DNA from 2 places in the Streptomyces chlorus genome. Region 2 is predicted to be linked to the other one. Evidence: predicted binding sites of a transcription regulator. Region 2 holds the regulator's gene; the other holds the start of a gene.
The links. Region 2 encodes HrcA, which represses chaperone genes, less so after heat shock. Its sites were predicted from a motif close to TTNGCACTCNGNNNNNCNGAGTGCNAA; they were not measured.
Positions count from the first base shown of each region.

Region 1: ACFPZI_RS02340 (FmdB family zinc ribbon protein) is a predicted target of HrcA. The motif match lies at 4,796-4,822, and genes of this name have one in related genera.

Region 1 covers NZ_JBHSOA010000004.1:30,287-37,988, reverse strand. The annotation lists gene ACFPZI_RS02355 (penicillin acylase family protein) at 1-1,046, opposite strand, end outside; gene ACFPZI_RS02350 (potassium/proton antiporter) at 1,293-2,819, shown strand; gene ACFPZI_RS02345 (MFS transporter) at 3,264-4,556, shown strand; gene ACFPZI_RS02340 (FmdB family zinc ribbon protein) at 4,833-5,192, shown strand; gene ACFPZI_RS02335 (S-methyl-5'-thioadenosine phosphorylase) at 5,271-6,113, shown strand; gene ACFPZI_RS02330 (hypothetical protein) at 6,486-6,992, shown strand; gene mscL (large conductance mechanosensitive channel protein MscL) at 7,133-7,621, shown strand; gene ACFPZI_RS02320 (hypothetical protein) at 7,649-7,702, opposite strand, start outside.
Region 2 covers NZ_JBHSOA010000138.1:85,962-93,663, reverse strand. The annotation lists gene ACFPZI_RS35725 (hypothetical protein) at 1-81, shown strand, start outside; gene ACFPZI_RS35720 (16S rRNA (uracil(1498)-N(3))-methyltransferase) at 91-831, opposite strand; gene ACFPZI_RS35715 (nitronate monooxygenase) at 828-1,901, opposite strand; gene dnaJ (molecular chaperone DnaJ) at 2,294-3,430, opposite strand; gene hrcA (heat-inducible transcriptional repressor HrcA) at 3,431-4,447, opposite strand; gene ACFPZI_RS35700 (MBL fold metallo-hydrolase) at 4,608-5,333, shown strand; gene ACFPZI_RS35695 (DUF3097 domain-containing protein) at 5,377-6,183, shown strand; gene hemW (radical SAM family heme chaperone HemW) at 6,332-7,564, opposite strand; gene ACFPZI_RS35685 (SpoIIE family protein phosphatase) at 7,626-7,702, opposite strand, start outside.

The DNA.
Region 1 (7,702 bases), on a different contig from region 2:
ACCCAGGAGTTCGAGCCGATGCCGTCGCCGTTGACGCCGACGGCGGTCGGGAGGTCCTGCAGAATCTGCTGGAGACCCGTCAGCTGGCCTTCCAGGCCGCCCGCGGTGCCCGCGGTGCCGTCCGCGGTGCCTGCTCCGGACGCGCCCTCCACGCCGGTGCCGGTGCCGGTGCCGGTGCCGGTGCCGGTGCCGGTGCCGGTGCCGTCGCCCGTGCCGGTGCCGGTGCCGTCGCCCGTGCCGGTGCCGCTCTCACCGCCGCCCGACTCGTAGGTACCGGTGAGCTCGTTGTACTGGCCCTCCTGCACCACCGGCTTGTTCCGGCCGTACGGGTACGCCGGGTACAGGTCGGCGATCTGCTCCGGGCCGAGGCGGCTGGTCATCAGGGCGCGGTCGATCTCGTCCTGCATGTTGCCGCGCAGGTCCCAGGCCATCGCCTTCAGCCAGGCCAGGGAGTCCACCGGCGTCCACGCGCCGGGCTTGTAGTCGTTGGTGAAGCCCAGCGCCGCGTACTCCAGGGAGATGTCGGCGCCGTCCTTGCCCTCCAGGTACACGTTGACGCCCTTGGCGTAGGCGTCGAGGTACTTCTTCGTCGCCGGGGAGAGCTTCTTCTCGTACTCCTCCTTCGCGACCCGGTCCCAGCCCAGGGTGCGCAGGAATTCGTCGCTCTCGACCTGGCTCTTGCCGAACATCTCCGACAGACGCCCGGAGGTCATGTGCCGGCGGACGTCCATCTCGTAGAACCGGTCCTGCGCCTGGACGTAGCCCTGCGCCATGAACAGGTCCTCGTCGGAGGAGGCGTAGATCTGCGGGATCCCGTAGCCGTCACGCTTGACGTCGACGGTGCCCGACAGGCCTTCGAGGGTGATCGAGCCCTTGGTCTGCGGGAAGGAGGCACGCACGGTGCTGACCGACCAGTACGCCCCGTAGACGGCACCGCCGATCAGTGCCAGCACCAGGACGAACACGACCAGACGGGCTTTGCGCCCCTTCTTCCTGCCGGACTTGCCGGGCTGCTGACCCGTGGAGGCGGTGGTATTGGGGGGCATCGCTGTCCTTGCTGTCCTTACGCGAGCGGCAGGGCGGGCTGTGCTTTTAACTGAGCGCTGGAGCCACGATAGGCGCAGGGCCCTCCGCCACTTGACGCGGAGTCGGATACCAGCACGGACGGACGTTCGATGATGCCAGGGGTACGCGTCAAGAAAGCGTCAAGAGTTAGGTAAGGTAACGAAGCAGTTCGCCGTGAACGCGCCGGCCACCCGGGCCCCGGACAGGAGCTCGGGCGCACCGCGCGGGTGCCAGGGAAGGGAACGGCCACGACTGTCCACCACCTCAACCAGCTCCTGCTCGTCTGCTCGCTGGTCCTGCTCATCGCCGTCGCGGCGGTCCGGATCTCCTCGCGCAGCGGGCTCCCCAGCCTGCTCGTCTATCTGGGCATCGGCGTCGCCATGGGCCAGGACGGCCTCGGCGACATCCAGTTCAACAACGCCGAGCTGACGCAGGTCATCGGATACGCGGCCCTGGTCGTGATCCTGGCCGAGGGCGGTCTGGGCACCAAGTGGACGGAGATCAAACCCGTCCTGCCCGCCTCCGCCGCCCTCGCGACCATCGGTGTCGCGGCGAGCGTCGGTGTCACCGCGACGGCCGCGCACTTCCTGATCGGACTGGAGTGGCGGCAGGCGCTCATCATCGGCGCGGTGGTGTCCTCGACCGACGCGGCGGCCGTCTTCTCCGTACTGCGGCGCATCCCGCTCCCCTCGCGGGTGACGGGCACGCTGGAGGCCGAGTCCGGCTTCAACGACGCCCCCGTGGTCATCCTGGTGCTCGCCTTCTCCACGGCCGGCCCGATCGAGCACTGGTACGTCCTGCTCGGCGAGATCACCCTGGAACTGGCCATCGGCGCCGTCATCGGACTCGCGGTGGGCTGGCTGGGTTCCCTGGGGCTCAGGCACGTGGCGCTGCCGGCCTCCGGCCTCTACCCGATCGCTGTCATGGCCATCGCCGTCACCGCGTACGCGGCGGGCGCCATGGCCCACGGCAGCGGCTTCCTCGCCGTCTATCTCGCCGCGATGGTGCTGGGCAACGCCAAGCTGCCGCACTGGCCCGCCACGCGCGGGTTCGCCGAGGGACTCGGCTGGCTCGCGCAGATCGGCATGTTCGTCCTGCTCGGCCTGCTGGTCTCCCCGCACGAACTGGGCGACGACATCGTGCCCGCACTGATCATCGGGCTGGTGCTGACCGTGCTGGCCCGCCCGCTGAGCGTCGTGCTGAGCCTGGTGCCGTTCCGGGTGCCCTGGCAGGAGCAGGCGCTGATGTCGTGGGCGGGGCTGCGCGGCGCCGTGCCCATCATCCTGGCGACGATTCCGATGGTGCAGGGCGTCCCCGGCAGCCGGTCGATCTTCAACATCGTCTTCATCCTGGTCGTCGTCTACACCCTCGTCCAAGGGCCGACGCTGCCCTGGCTGGCCCGCAAACTGCGCCTCGGCGAGGGCGCGGAGGCCGCCGACCTGGGCATCGAGTCGGCGCCCCTGGAGCGGCTGCGCGGACACCTGCTGTCGGTCGGCATCCCGGAGGAGTCGAGGATGCACGGCGTGGAGGTCGGCGAACTGCGGCTGCCGAAAGGGGCGGCCGTCACGCTCGTCGTGCGCGGGGGCGCCTCGTTCGTTCCGGGGCCGACGACGATGCTGCGGCGCGGGGACGAACTCCTCGTCGTCGCCACCGACCCGGTCCGGGACTCCGCCGAGCGCCGCCTCCGCGCGGTGGGCCGCGGCGGCAAACTGGCCGGCTGGCTGGGGACGGACGGGGCGAGGCCCGGGGGCTGACCGGGGGGCAGGCGGAGGCTGAGGCTGAGGCTGAAACGCCACTTCCGGCGTCGTTCGCGTCGCCTCTCGCGCGGTTTCTCGCGCGGTTTCTCGCTCCGCTTCTTGTGCTGTCTCTTGCACCGTATGGTTCGTCGCTGCTTGCGCTGTAGCGTGCGGGTCGGGTCGAGCCACGACCCGTCCTTCACAGGGCCACAGCCTCCCTGTGCTCGCTTTCACAGGATCACAAGCACCTGGCGCCTGTGTATGCCTGGAACCGTCTGTACCATGCAAACGGTACCCAGATCGAACCAACTCTGCCTGACGCAGAGCTGGCGCGACCGTATGGCGGCCGGCACGCCCTGAGCTGTGGCACCGGCATCTACCGCAGTCAGCGCAAGAGGACAGCTCTCGGCGCGCCCGACACCAGGGGCCCACGCGCCACCAGGCGGCAGAAAGGCACGGGCCGTGGCATCCACGGTCACCACGTCGAAGGACTCTGCGGCCACCTCCCGTCCGGGATACGGCCGACTGCTGCGTACGCGCGGCGCCTGGACGTTCCTGCTCCCCGGCTTCGCGGCACGCCAGCCGTTCGCGATGCTCACCCTCTCCATCGTGCTGCTGGTGCAGCACACCACCGGTTCGTACGGCGCGGCCGGCGCCGTCGCGGCGGTCACCGGCGTATCCATGGCCGTGTTCGCGCCGTACAGCGGACGCCTCGCCGACCGCTACGGGCAGCGCGCCGTCCTCGTCCCCGGCGTGCTGGTGCACACGGTGTCCGGGCTGACCCTGACCGTGCTGGCACTGAACGGCGCCCCGCTGTGGGCATTGTTCGCCGCCGCTGTTCCCACCGGCGCCTCGGTGCCCCAGGTCGGGCCCATGGTGCGCGCCCGCTGGGGCGTGAAGCTCAAGAACTCCCCACTGATGACCACGGCTGCGGCCTTCGAGTCCGTCACCGACGAGCTGACCTTCGTCGTCGGACCGCTGCTGGCCACCGTCCTGTGCACGGCCGTGGACCCGGCGGCGGGCCTGGCGACCGAGGCCGCGCTGACCCTGATCGGCGGTCTGCTGTTCGCCGCGCAGAAGGGCACACAGCCCGAAGTGGCCGCTCGCGGGCACGCGCGCGTGGAACACGTTTCCGCACTCCGCGTCCCCGGGGTGCGCGTCCTGATCGTCATCTTCCTGGGCATCGGGTCCGTCTTCGGCGGTATGCAGGTGTCACTGGCCGCATACACCGAGTCGATCGGCGAACCCGGACTGAACGGCATCCTGTACGGCGTCTTCGCCGCGGGAAACATGCTCTCCGGCATCGCCTGCGGCGCCATCGCCTGGAAGGCCGCCCCGCAGCGGCGCCTGGTCATCGGGTACGTGGCGCTCGCGGTGACCGCCTCCGCCCTGTGGACCGCCCACTCGGCACTGCTCCTCGCCGGGCTCGGCCTCCTGGTCGGCATGTCCATCGCGCCCGCCCTGATCACCGGATACACCCTGGTGGACGACCTGGTCCCGGCCGGCGCCCGCACCGAGGCCTTCACCTGGCTGACCGGCGCGGTGGCACTCGGCCAGGCGACCGCGGTCACGGTCTCGGGACAGCTGGAGGACCGCCTCTGGGCCGGCGCCGGGTTCTTGGTGCCGATGGTCGGCACACTGCTCGCCCTGGTGACGCTGCTGGCCCTGCGGTCACGGCTGGCACCGCCCCGGGCGTCCCGCGAGGTCACGCGCGGCGCAGCCCGGCGCGATCCCGTCGCGATCAGTGAGATGTGACGCACTCGCAGGCCGTCGCACAGGCCCCCGCCAGGTTTGCCCGCGCACACGCGCGGGGTCATGGCGACGCCGTGGACATGGCTTCCCGCCTGGGAAGCCATGCCGCGAAGCGCGTCCGGAACACGCGCTGAGCACGTACGGAGGCCCGCCCTCATGACGGTCACACTCCGGCGGCCGCCCGTGGCGGGGTGACGCACGTTACGCCGCTCACTTGCGGCACGGGTTACCATTGACGATCGTTAGCACTCATCGAGTGAGAGTGCCAGGAGGAAGACAGTGCCCACCTATCAGTACCAGTGCACCGAGTGCGGCGAGGGCCTCGAGGCGGTGCAGAAGTTCACCGATGACGCTCTTACCGAGTGCCCGAACTGCCAGGGGCGCCTGAAGAAGGTGTTCTCGGCGGTCGGCATTGTCTTCAAGGGCTCCGGCTTCTACCGCAACGACAGCCGCGGTTCCTCGTCGAGCAGCACTTCGGCGTCGAAGACGTCCGGTTCGTCGACGAGCTCTTCCTCGTCCTCGTCCTCCTCGTCTTCTTCCTCGTCCTCCTCGGGCTCCGGCTCGGGCTCGGGCTCCGGCTCCGGCTCGTCGTCCGGGTCCGGCAGCTCCAGCAGCACCGCCGGCAGCACCGCCGCCTGAGGCCGAATCCTTACGGGACCCTGTCGTCGTCCGACGACAGGGTCCTCGGCGTTTTCGGGGCCGGTTAGGGTGCGGAGCATGGCGAACAAGGCGAACGTCGAGATCGGCATGATCGGCGGCTCCGGTTTCTACTCCTTCCTCGACGACGTGACCGAGGTCCAGGTGGACACCCCGTACGGGGCGCCCAGCGACTCCCTCTTCCTCGGTGAACTGGCCGGCCGGCGGGTCGCCTTCCTCCCCCGGCACGGACGCGGCCACCATCTGCCGCCGCACCGGATCAACTACCGGGCCAACCTGTGGGCACTCAGGTCGGTCGGCGCGCGCCAGGTGCTCGGGCCGTGCGCGGTGGGCGGACTGCGACCCGAGTACGGGCCGGGGACGCTGCTGGTCCCGGACCAGCTCGTGGACCGTACGAAGTCCCGGGCGGGCACCTATTTCGACGGACTGCCGCGACCCGACGGCATTGTCCCGAACGTCGTGCACGTGTCGCTGGCCGACCCCTACTGCCCCGCCGGCCGGGCCGCCGCCCTGAAGTCGGCGCGTGGGCGGGACTGGGAGCCGGTGGACGGCGGCACGCTGGTCGTGGTCGAGGGGCCGCGCTTCTCCACCCGGGCCGAGTCGTTGTGGCACCAGGCGCAGGGCTGGTCGGTGGTGGGCATGACCGGCCACCCCGAGGCGGCGCTCGCCCGTGAGCTGGAACTCTGCTACACGTCCCTGACCCTGGTCACCGACCTCGACGCCGGTGCCGAGAGCGGCGGGGGCGTCTCGCACGACGAGGTGCTGCGGGTGTTCGCGGACAACGTGGACCGGCTGCGGAACGTGCTCTTCGACGCGGTGGCGGCGCTGCCGGCGACCCAGGAACGGGACTGCCTGTGCGCCTCGGCGCTGGGCGGAATGGATCCGGGGTTCGCGCTGCCGTAGGGCTGTCGGCGCGGGGCTCTGCCGTAGGGATGCCGGCGCGGGGCTCGTGGCGCACGGTCGGGTCGCGGCGCACGGTCGGGTGAGAGGGTTTTCCACAGGCCGTGGTCTGTCCACAGGCTCCGGCGGAGAACGGCGGGAAGCCTCATCGTGGGATCCGCAAGCCGATCCCTCGTCGCAGGTGGTGGTCCCGTGTCGTTCCCGCCCTCGTCCCCTCCCCCGTTCCCTCCGTCGTCTCTGCGTCAGCCATCGCTCCAGTCCCCCTCCCCTTACTCCCCCCAGTCCCCCTCCCCCTCACCGGTTCCCTCGGCTTCTCCCTCCCGCCCCGCCGTAGTCCCGCACCCGCCCTGGGCCGGGGTCCCCCCACGGTGCGAGGTGCCGCACTTCGCGCCGGTGCGGGTGCGTGGCGGGCTGCTGCGGTCGGCTCGGCTGGTCCGGCACCGGAGGCGGGCGGCGGCGGCCGGTCTCGCCGTCACGGCGGTGGCGCTGGTGGCGGCGGGCGGCCCCCGGGAGGCGGACCGGTCGCGCGGGCGTCCCGAGGCCGCTTCGAGCGCACATGCCGGGCCGGCCTCCACGGGAGACCGTGTCGCACGGGAACGGCGCGCGGGAGCGCGTGTCACGGCGCCGGTGCGGATCGCCGACGCCGCCACCGTGCGACTGCTGCGGCCGGGCGACCGGGTCGATGTCATCGCCGCCGAGGAGCGGGTGACAGGCGGTGAGGCCCGCGTGGTCGCGCGTGGGGCGCGGGTCACCGAGGTGCCGAAGCCACTGGAGGACACGGGCACGGGCGGGGCCCTGGTGGTGCTGTCGGTTCCGCGCGCCGCCGCGGCCGACCTCGCCGGCGCGAGCGCCACGGCACGGCTGGCGGTGACCCTGTGGTGAGCGGGTCCTTCCCGGCCGATGGCGCGGGTGTCGTGTCAAGTATCTCGCTCGAGGGGCCCAGTGGACGGTTCGGCGGGGCGCTGGCATAGGTTGCGGAGCGTTTGATTTCCCATGTCACGCGTACAAGATGGAGCCCCGGGGTGAGCGAGAAGAACGAAACCAGCGTCTGGCAGGGCTTCAAGGCCTTCCTGATGCGTGGGAACGTCATCGACCTGGCTGTGGCCGTGGTCATCGGCGCCGCCTTCACCAACATCGTCAACGCGGTGGTGAAGGGGGTGATCAATCCGCTGGTCGGCGCCTTCGGCACGCAGAACCTGGACACTTACAGTTCGTGTCTGAAGGGCCGCTGCACGGGCACGGGCGATGCTGCGACGGGCGTCAGGATCCTGTGGGGTTCGGTCCTCGGCGCGACGCTCCAGTTCGTGATCACGGCTGCGGTCGTCTACTTCCTGATGGTGATGCCGATGGCCCGGTATCTGGCCCGGATCGAGGCCCGCAGGAAGGCGAAGGAAGGCACGCAGGAACTCGTCGAGCTCTCCGAGCTCGAGGTGCTCAAGGAGATCCGCGACGAGCTGGTCGCGCAGCGCGGCTCGGATCGCAGCGGGGACCCGGGGCACAGCGAGCGATAGCCGGCACCGGCCTGCACGGCACTCCGGTCAGATGTGGTGGGGCGGCTTCTCGTCGAGGAAGCGCTTCAGGTCCGACGCGCT
Region 2 (7,702 bases):
GGGCTGCTCACCGGGTCCGCGGACCTCGACGGCCCGGAACTGTTCCCGGCGGTCGCCGCCGGCCGCGCGGTGGACGGCTGACCGGGGCCGTCAGGACCAGCGGCCCGTGCGGGCCAGGAGTACGGCCGTCGCCGCGGTGCCGGCGGTGGAGGTGCGCAGGACACTGCGGCCCAGGCGGTAGGGCTTGGCACCGGCCTGCGCGAAGAGCTCCAGCTCCTCCGGCGAGACGCCGCCTTCGGGGCCGACGACCAGCACGATGGTGCCGGCGGCGGGGAGTTCGGCGGTCGCGAGGGGTTCGGTGCCGCTCTCGTGGAGGACGGCGGCGAAGTCGGCTTCGGCGAGAAGTGACGCAACCTGTCGGGTCGTGGCTGCGTCCGCGACCTCCGGGAAGCGCGTCCGGCGGGACTGCTTGCCGGCTTCGCGGGCCGTCGCCCGCCATTTGCCGAGGGACTTCAGCCCGCGCTCGCCCCGCCACTGGGTGACGCAGCGCGACGCCGACCACGGCACGACCGCGTCGACGCCGACCTCGGTCATCGTCTCCACGGCCAGCTCGCCCCGGTCCCCCTTGGGCAGGGCCTGGACGACGGTGAGCCGGGGCGACTCCACGGGTTCCTCGACGACGTCGCCGAGGCGCACGATCAGCCGGTCCTTGCCTTCGGTGCCGGTCACCTCGCCCTCGGCCCGGCGGCCGGCGCCGTCGGTGAGGACGACGGTCTCCCCGGCCCGCAGCCGCTTCACCGAGACGGCGTGCCGCCCCTCGGGGCCGTCGAGCACGTGGTGGCCCAAGCCGTCCGTGCCGAAGTCGTCCACGACGAAGACCGGGGCGGTCATCGGGCACCTCCCGCCGACAACGCGGTCCGGGTGGCGGTGAGTTCGGCGGCCAGCACCTCCACCAGCTGCCCGGCGGGCAGCTCGCGGGCCATCCGGTGGCCCTGTCCCGCCCACAGCGCCATGCCCTGCGGGTCCCCGGCGGCGGCCGCGGCCTTGCGCAGCGGGGCGGTCAGATGGTGGACGTCCGGGTAGGCGGCGGGCGCGTACGGGCCGTGCTCGCGCAGGAAGCGGTTGACCAGGGCGCGGGCCGGGCGTCCGGAGAAGGCGCGGGTCAGTTCGGTGCGGGCGTACAGGGGGTTGGTCAGCGCCTGCTTGTGCAGGACGTGCGCGCCGGACTCGTGGGTGGCGAGGAACGCCGTGCCGAGCTGGGCCGCCGAGGCGCCGGCCGCGAGGACGGCGGCGATCTGGCTGCCGTGCATGATGCCGCCGGCCGCGACGACCGGGATGTCCACGGCCTCCCGCACCTGGCTGATCAGGGACAGCAGTCCGATGCCGGAGCCGTCCGTCTCCGGATCGTCCCGGTGGGTGCCCTGATGGCCACCGGCCTCGACGCCCTGCGCGATCACCGCGTCGGCACCCGCCTCCTGAACGGCCCGCGCCTCGTCGGGGGTGGTGGCGGTGGCCAGTGTGAACGTGCCGGCGCGGCGCAGGGCGTCCAGGACGTCGCGGGAGGGCACGCCGAAGTGGAACGACACCACCGGCACCGGGTTGTCGAGCAGGACGGCGAGTTTGGCGTCGTAGCCGTCGTCGCGGCCGCAGTCGGGGTCGCCGAGCTCGGTGGCGTACCAGGGGGCCTCACCGGCCAGCTGGTGGGCGTAGACGCCGACGGCGGCGGGGTCGGGGGTCTCGGGCTGCGGCATGAAGACGTTGACGCCGAAAGCAAGGCCGGTCAGTCCGCGCAGCTGCTTGATCTCCTGGTACATCCCGTCCGCGGTCTTGTACCCGGCGGCCAGGAAACCGAGCCCGCCCGCCTCGGACACGGCCGCGGCAAGCTGCGGCACGGCGACTCCGCCCGCCATCGGGGCCTGCACCACGGGGTGCCGGAGGAGGTCGGTGAGCGCCAAGGACATGACGGCATGTTGCCACGTCCTTCGGACATCTCCGAATCGGATCGAAGGCAGAACGGACGCGGATCGGACCCAGATCGGACCCAGATCGAAGACGGGCCGGAAACGGATCGGAGACGCATCCGAAACGAACGGAAACCCCGTCGGAGACAGGTCCGGAGCGGTTCCGAAGGGGGCTCTAGAAGGGCTCCCGAGGGGCTCCCGAGCGGCTCCGGACGGGTTCCGGAGCCGACCGTGCCGGCCGTGCCCCTTGGCGCAGACCGTTCCCGAGGCCCGCGCGGCCACTGCGCCGAAGCGCACCCGGGGCGCCCCGCAAGGACCTCGTCCGGCCCTCGCGGAAAGCACCCGTCAGCACCGTCAGGGGCCCACAGGCCCGTAGACGCCCGGTCAGCGCCTCAGCGCCCGTTGAAGGCGTCCTTCAGCCGGGAGAACAGGCCCTGCTGGCCCGGCTGGAACTGGCCCAGTGGGCGCTCCTCGCCGCGGAGCTTGGCGAATTCGCGCAGCAGGCGTTCCTGTTCGACGTCGAGCTTGCCCGGGGTCTGCACCTCGACGTGCACGATGAGGTCGCCCCGGCCGCCGCCGCGCAGATGCGTGACGCCCCGGCCGTGCAGCGGGATCGACTGGCCGGACTGGGTGCTGGGCCGGATGTCGACCTCCTCCATGCCGTCCAGCGTCTCCAGCGGCACTTTCGTGCCGAGGGCGGCCGCCGTCATCGGGATGGTGACCGTGCAGTGCAGGTCGTCACCGCGCCGCTGGAAGGTGCTGTGCGGCAGCTCGTGGATCTCGACGTACAGGTCGCCGGCGGGACCGCCGCCGGGGCCGACCTCGCCCTCGCCGGCCAGTTGGATCCGCGTGCCGTTGTCCACACCGGCCGGGATCTTCACCGTCAGGGTGCGGCGGGAGCGGATCCGTCCGTCGCCCGCGCACTCCGGGCACGGGTTCGGGACGACGGTGCCGAAGCCCTGGCACTGCGGGCAGGGGCGCGAGGTCATGACCTGGCCCAGGAAGGACCGCGTGACCTGCGAGACCTCGCCCCGGCCGCGGCACATGTCACAGGTCTGCGCGGTGGTGCCGGGGGCGGCGCCCTCACCGCTGCAGGTGGTGCAGACGACCGCCGTGTCGACCTGGATGTCCTTGGTCGTGCCGAACGCGGCCTCGTCCAGCTCGACTTCGAGGCGGATCATCGCGTCCTGGCCGCGGCGGGTGCGCGAGCGCGGTCCGCGCTGCGACGCCGTGCCGAAGAACGCGTCCATGATGTCGGAGAAGTTTCCGAAGCCGCCCGCGCCGAAGCCGCCCGCGCCACCGCCGCCGGCCTGCTGGAGCGGGTCGCCGCCGAGGTCGTAGACCTGCTTCTTCTGCGGGTCCGACAACACCTCGTAGGCGGCGTTGATCTCCTTGAACCGCTCCTGCGTCTTCGGGTCCGGGTTGACGTCCGGATGCAGCTCGCGGGCGAGTCGCCGGAAGGCCTTCTTGATCTCTTCCTGCGGCGCGTCCCGGCGTACGCCGAGTACGGCGTAATAGTCGGTGGCCACTTACGACTCCGCCAGGATCTGTCCGACGTACCGTGCCACTGCGCGTACCGCTCCCATCGTTCCCGGGTAATCCATGCGTGTCGGTCCGACCACGCCGAGCTTGGCAACAGCCTCGCCGCCCGAACCGTAGCCCACCGACACGACGGACGTGGAGTTGAGTCCCTCGTGGGCGTTCTCATGACCGATACGGACGGTCACGCCCGGATCCTTCGCCTCTCCGAGCAGCTTGAGGAGCACGACCTGCTCCTCGAGCGCCTCCAGAACAGGCCGGATCACCAAGGGGAAGTCATGTCCGAAGCGGGTCAGATTGGCGGTGCCGCCGATCATCAACCGCTCCTCGTTCTCCTCGACCAGTGTCTCCAGGAGAGTGGAGAGCACGGTCGAGACCGTACCGCGTTCCTCGGGGTCGAATCCCTCGGGGAGGTCCTCGACGAGGGATGGTACGTCGGTGAAACGGCGGCCCGCGACACGGCTGTTGAGCCGCGCCCGCAGATCCGCCAGGGTCGCCTCGCCGACCGGCGCCGGGCAGTCGACCATGCGCTGCTCGACCCGCCCGGTGTCCGTGATCAGCACCAGCATGGCGCGCGCGGGCGCCATCGGGAGCAACTCCACGTGCCGCACGGTCGAGCGGGTCAGCGACGGGTACTGCACGACGGCGACCTGCCGGGTGAGCTGCGCGAGCAGCCGCACCGTGCGGGCGACGACGTCGTCCAGGTCGACGGAGCCCTCGAGGAAGTTCTGGATGGCGCGCCGCTCGGGCGCGGTCATCGGCTTGACGCCGGCGAGCTTGTCCACGAAGAGCCGGTAGCCCTTGTCCGTGGGGATGCGCCCGGCGCTGGTGTGCGGCTGGGCGATGAAGCCCTCGTCCTCCAGGGCCGCCATGTCGTTGCGCACGGTGGCCGGGGAGACGCCGAGGTTGTGCCGCTCGGTGAGGGCCTTGGAGCCGACGGGCTCCTCGGTACCGACGTAGTCCTGGACGATGGCGCGCAGCACCTGGAGCCTGCGTTCACTGAACATCACGCATACCTCCTCAAACCGTCCGCCCGGTACCTTCCCTGGCACTCTTCGCACGCGAGTGCCAGACTCCCCGCCCAGTGTACGACCGGGGGGTACTCCCTGGGCAAGGCCGGTCCCGCACCGTCGCGCGACGAAAGCCGTGGACCGTTAGCGTCGCGGTATGACGGTGGCTTGGGAAGAGTCGGGATGGGAACGGCCGGCGCCGGGAGTGGGGCGGTGCCGGCTTCCGGTGTGGGACTGCACGGTGGGGCTCGTGGTCGGCGCGGACGCGGTGCTGCTCGTGGACGCCGGTTCGTCCCTGCGCGAGGGCGCGCGGTTGCGGGCCGAGGCGCAGGCGCTCGCCGGGCGGCGTGTGACGCATCTCGCGCTCACCCACCCCCACTTCGACCATGTGCTGGGAGCGGCGGTGTTCGCGGGCGCGGAGGTGTTCGGCGCGGTGGGCCTGGACACGGTGCTGGCGCGGGGCCGCGAGGAGCTGCGCGCGGACGCGGAGCGCCACGGTCTGGACGCGCGGGCGGCCGGGGAGGCGGTGGACGCGCTGGTCCGTCCCCGGCACACGGTGGCCGGCGAGTGGACGCTCGACCTGGGCGGCGGACGGCAGGCACTCCTCGCGAACGTGGGGCCGGGGCACACGGCGCACGATCTCGCGGTGCTGGTGCCCGGCGACCCGGCGGTGGTGTTCTGCGGCGACCTGGTGGAGGAGTCCGGCGAGCCGCAGGCGGGCCCCGACGCCGTGCCGTCGCAGTGGCCGGGCGCCCTGGACCGGCTGCTGGCCCTGGGCGGCGAGGACGCGGTGTACGTTCCCGGCCACGGCGCGGCGGTGGACGCGGCGTTCGTACGGGCCCAGCGCGACGCCCTCGCGGCTCGCTTCGGCGTGTCGGGCTGAATCTTCGGCCGAACGGGGGCCGGCTTCTCCTATCGTCATCAGAATGCGCCCGTACTCTCCTGACCTGACCCCTGGGTGGAAGAAGTCCCGTCCCGTCCCCGAGGTGCCGGCCGAGCCCGGTCTGGTCGTGGAGGAGCCCGGCAGCGGATTCTGCGGCGCGGTGATCCGCTGCGAGGCGGGCACGGTGACCCTGGAGGACCGCTTCGGCAAGCACCGGGTGTTCCCGCTGGAACCGCGCGGCTTCCTGTGGGAGGGGCGTGCGGTGACGCTGGTGCGGCCGGCCGCCGGCCCGTCCCGGCCGACCCGTACGGCGTCCGGTTCGGTGGCCGTCCCGGGCGCACGCGCTCGTGTGGCGCGTGCCGGGCGCATCTACGTCGAGGGGCGGCACGACGCCGAACTGGTCGAGAAGGTGTGGGGCGACGACCTGCGCGTCGAGGGCGTGGTCGTGGAGTACCTGGAGGGCGTCGACGACCTCCCGGCGATCGTCGAGGAGTTCGGTCCGGGCCCGGACGCACGGCTGGGGGTCCTGGTGGACCACTTGGTGCCGGGTTCGAAGGAATCGCGCATCGCCGAGGCGGTCACCAGTGAACACGCCCTGGTCGTCGGCCACCCCTACATCGACGTCTGGGAGGCGGTGAAGCCGTCGTCCCTGGGCATCGAGGCATGGCCGCACGTCCCACGCGGCCAGGACTGGAAGACGGGGGTGTGCCGGGCCCTGGGCTGGCACGTGGCGAACACCGGCGAGGCGTGGCAGCACATCCTCGGCTCGGTGCGCTCCTACAGGGACCTGGAACCGGAGCTCCTGGGGCGGGTGGAGGAGCTGATCGATTTCGTGACGGCGCCGGCCTGACACCGTCGGCCCCAGGATGTCTCAGCCCGTCCGGCATGAGGACGAGGCCCTTCGGGCCGACAGCGGGGGTCTGAGGGCGCAGCCCCCGGGGGACGGGAAGGGGCGGCGGGGGCAGGGCGGGGGCGGGAAACACTCCCCGGGGCCCCGTTCAGTCCACCAGGTCCCGGACCACCGCGTCCGCCAGCAACCGCCCCCGCAGCGTCAGCACGGCTCGCCCCTCCTCGTACGGGCCCGGCTGGAGCCGGCCGTCGGTCAGGGCCCTGCCGGCGGCCCGCAGGCCCTCCGCGCGGAGCAGCGACAGCGGGACGCCCTCCTTGAGGCGCAGTTCCAGCAGGACGCGCTCCACCCGGCGGTCCTCCTCGGAGAGGATCTCGCGCCCGGCACCCGGCGAGCGGCCCTCGGCCAGGGCCGCCGCGTACGCGCCCGGGTGCTTCACGTTCCACCAGCGCACCCCGCCCACGTGCGAGTGCGCCCCGGGCCCCGCGCCCCACCAGTCGGCGCCGCGCCAGTACAGCTCGTTGTGCAGGCAGCGGCCCGCGTCCGAGGTGGCCCAGTTCGACACCTCGTACCAGTCGAATCCGGCCGCCGACAGGGTCTCCTCGGCGATCAGGTACCGGTCGGCGTGGACGTCGTCGTCGGTCATCGGGACCTCGCCGCGCCGGATGCGGCGGGCGAGCTGGGTGCCCTCCTCGACGATCAGGGCGTAGGCCGAGATGTGGTCGGGGCCCGCGCCGAGGGCCGCGCTCAGCGAGGCCCGCCAGTCGTCGTCGGACTCGCCGGGGGTGCCGTAGATCAGGTCGAGGTTGACGTGCTCGAAGCCCGCCGCGCGCGCCTCGGCGACACACGCTTCCGGGCGGCCGGGGGTGTGCGTGCGGTCGAGAATCTTCAGTACGTGCTGCCGGGCGCTCTGCATGCCGAAGGAGATCCGGTTGAAGCCGCCCTCGCGCAGGGTGGCCAGATAGGCGGGGTCGACCGACTCCGGGTTCGCCTCCGTGGTGACCTCGGCGTCCGCCGCGAGCCCGAACTCGTCACGGATCGCGGCCAGCATCCGTACGAGGTCGTCGGCGGCCAGCAGGGTGGGCGTGCCGCCGCCGACGAAGACCGTGCGGACCTCGCGCGGGTCGTCGCCGAGCACCTTGCGGGCCAGGCGGACCTCGTCGGTCAGCGTGTCGGCGTAGTTGTCGCGGGACGCCAGTACTCCCCCGCTGCCGCGCAGCTCGGTGGCGGTGTAGGTGTTGAAGTCGCAGTAGCCGCAGCGGGTCGCGCAGTACGGCACGTGCAGATAGAACCCGAGGGGGCGGTCGGCGGCCCCGGCGAGCGCGAACGCGGGGAGCGCGCCGTCGGCGGGGACGGGCTCGCCGTCGGGGAGTGCGGAAGGCATGTGCTCCATTGTCCCGCACGTGTCCCGGTCCTTTCCCGCGTCTCCTTTCCGCGTCGCGGGGTCAGTCCGCTTGGAGCACGAGCAGGGCGAGATCGTCGGCCGGCGGCCGCGCGCCGAACTCGTGGACGAGCCGGTTGA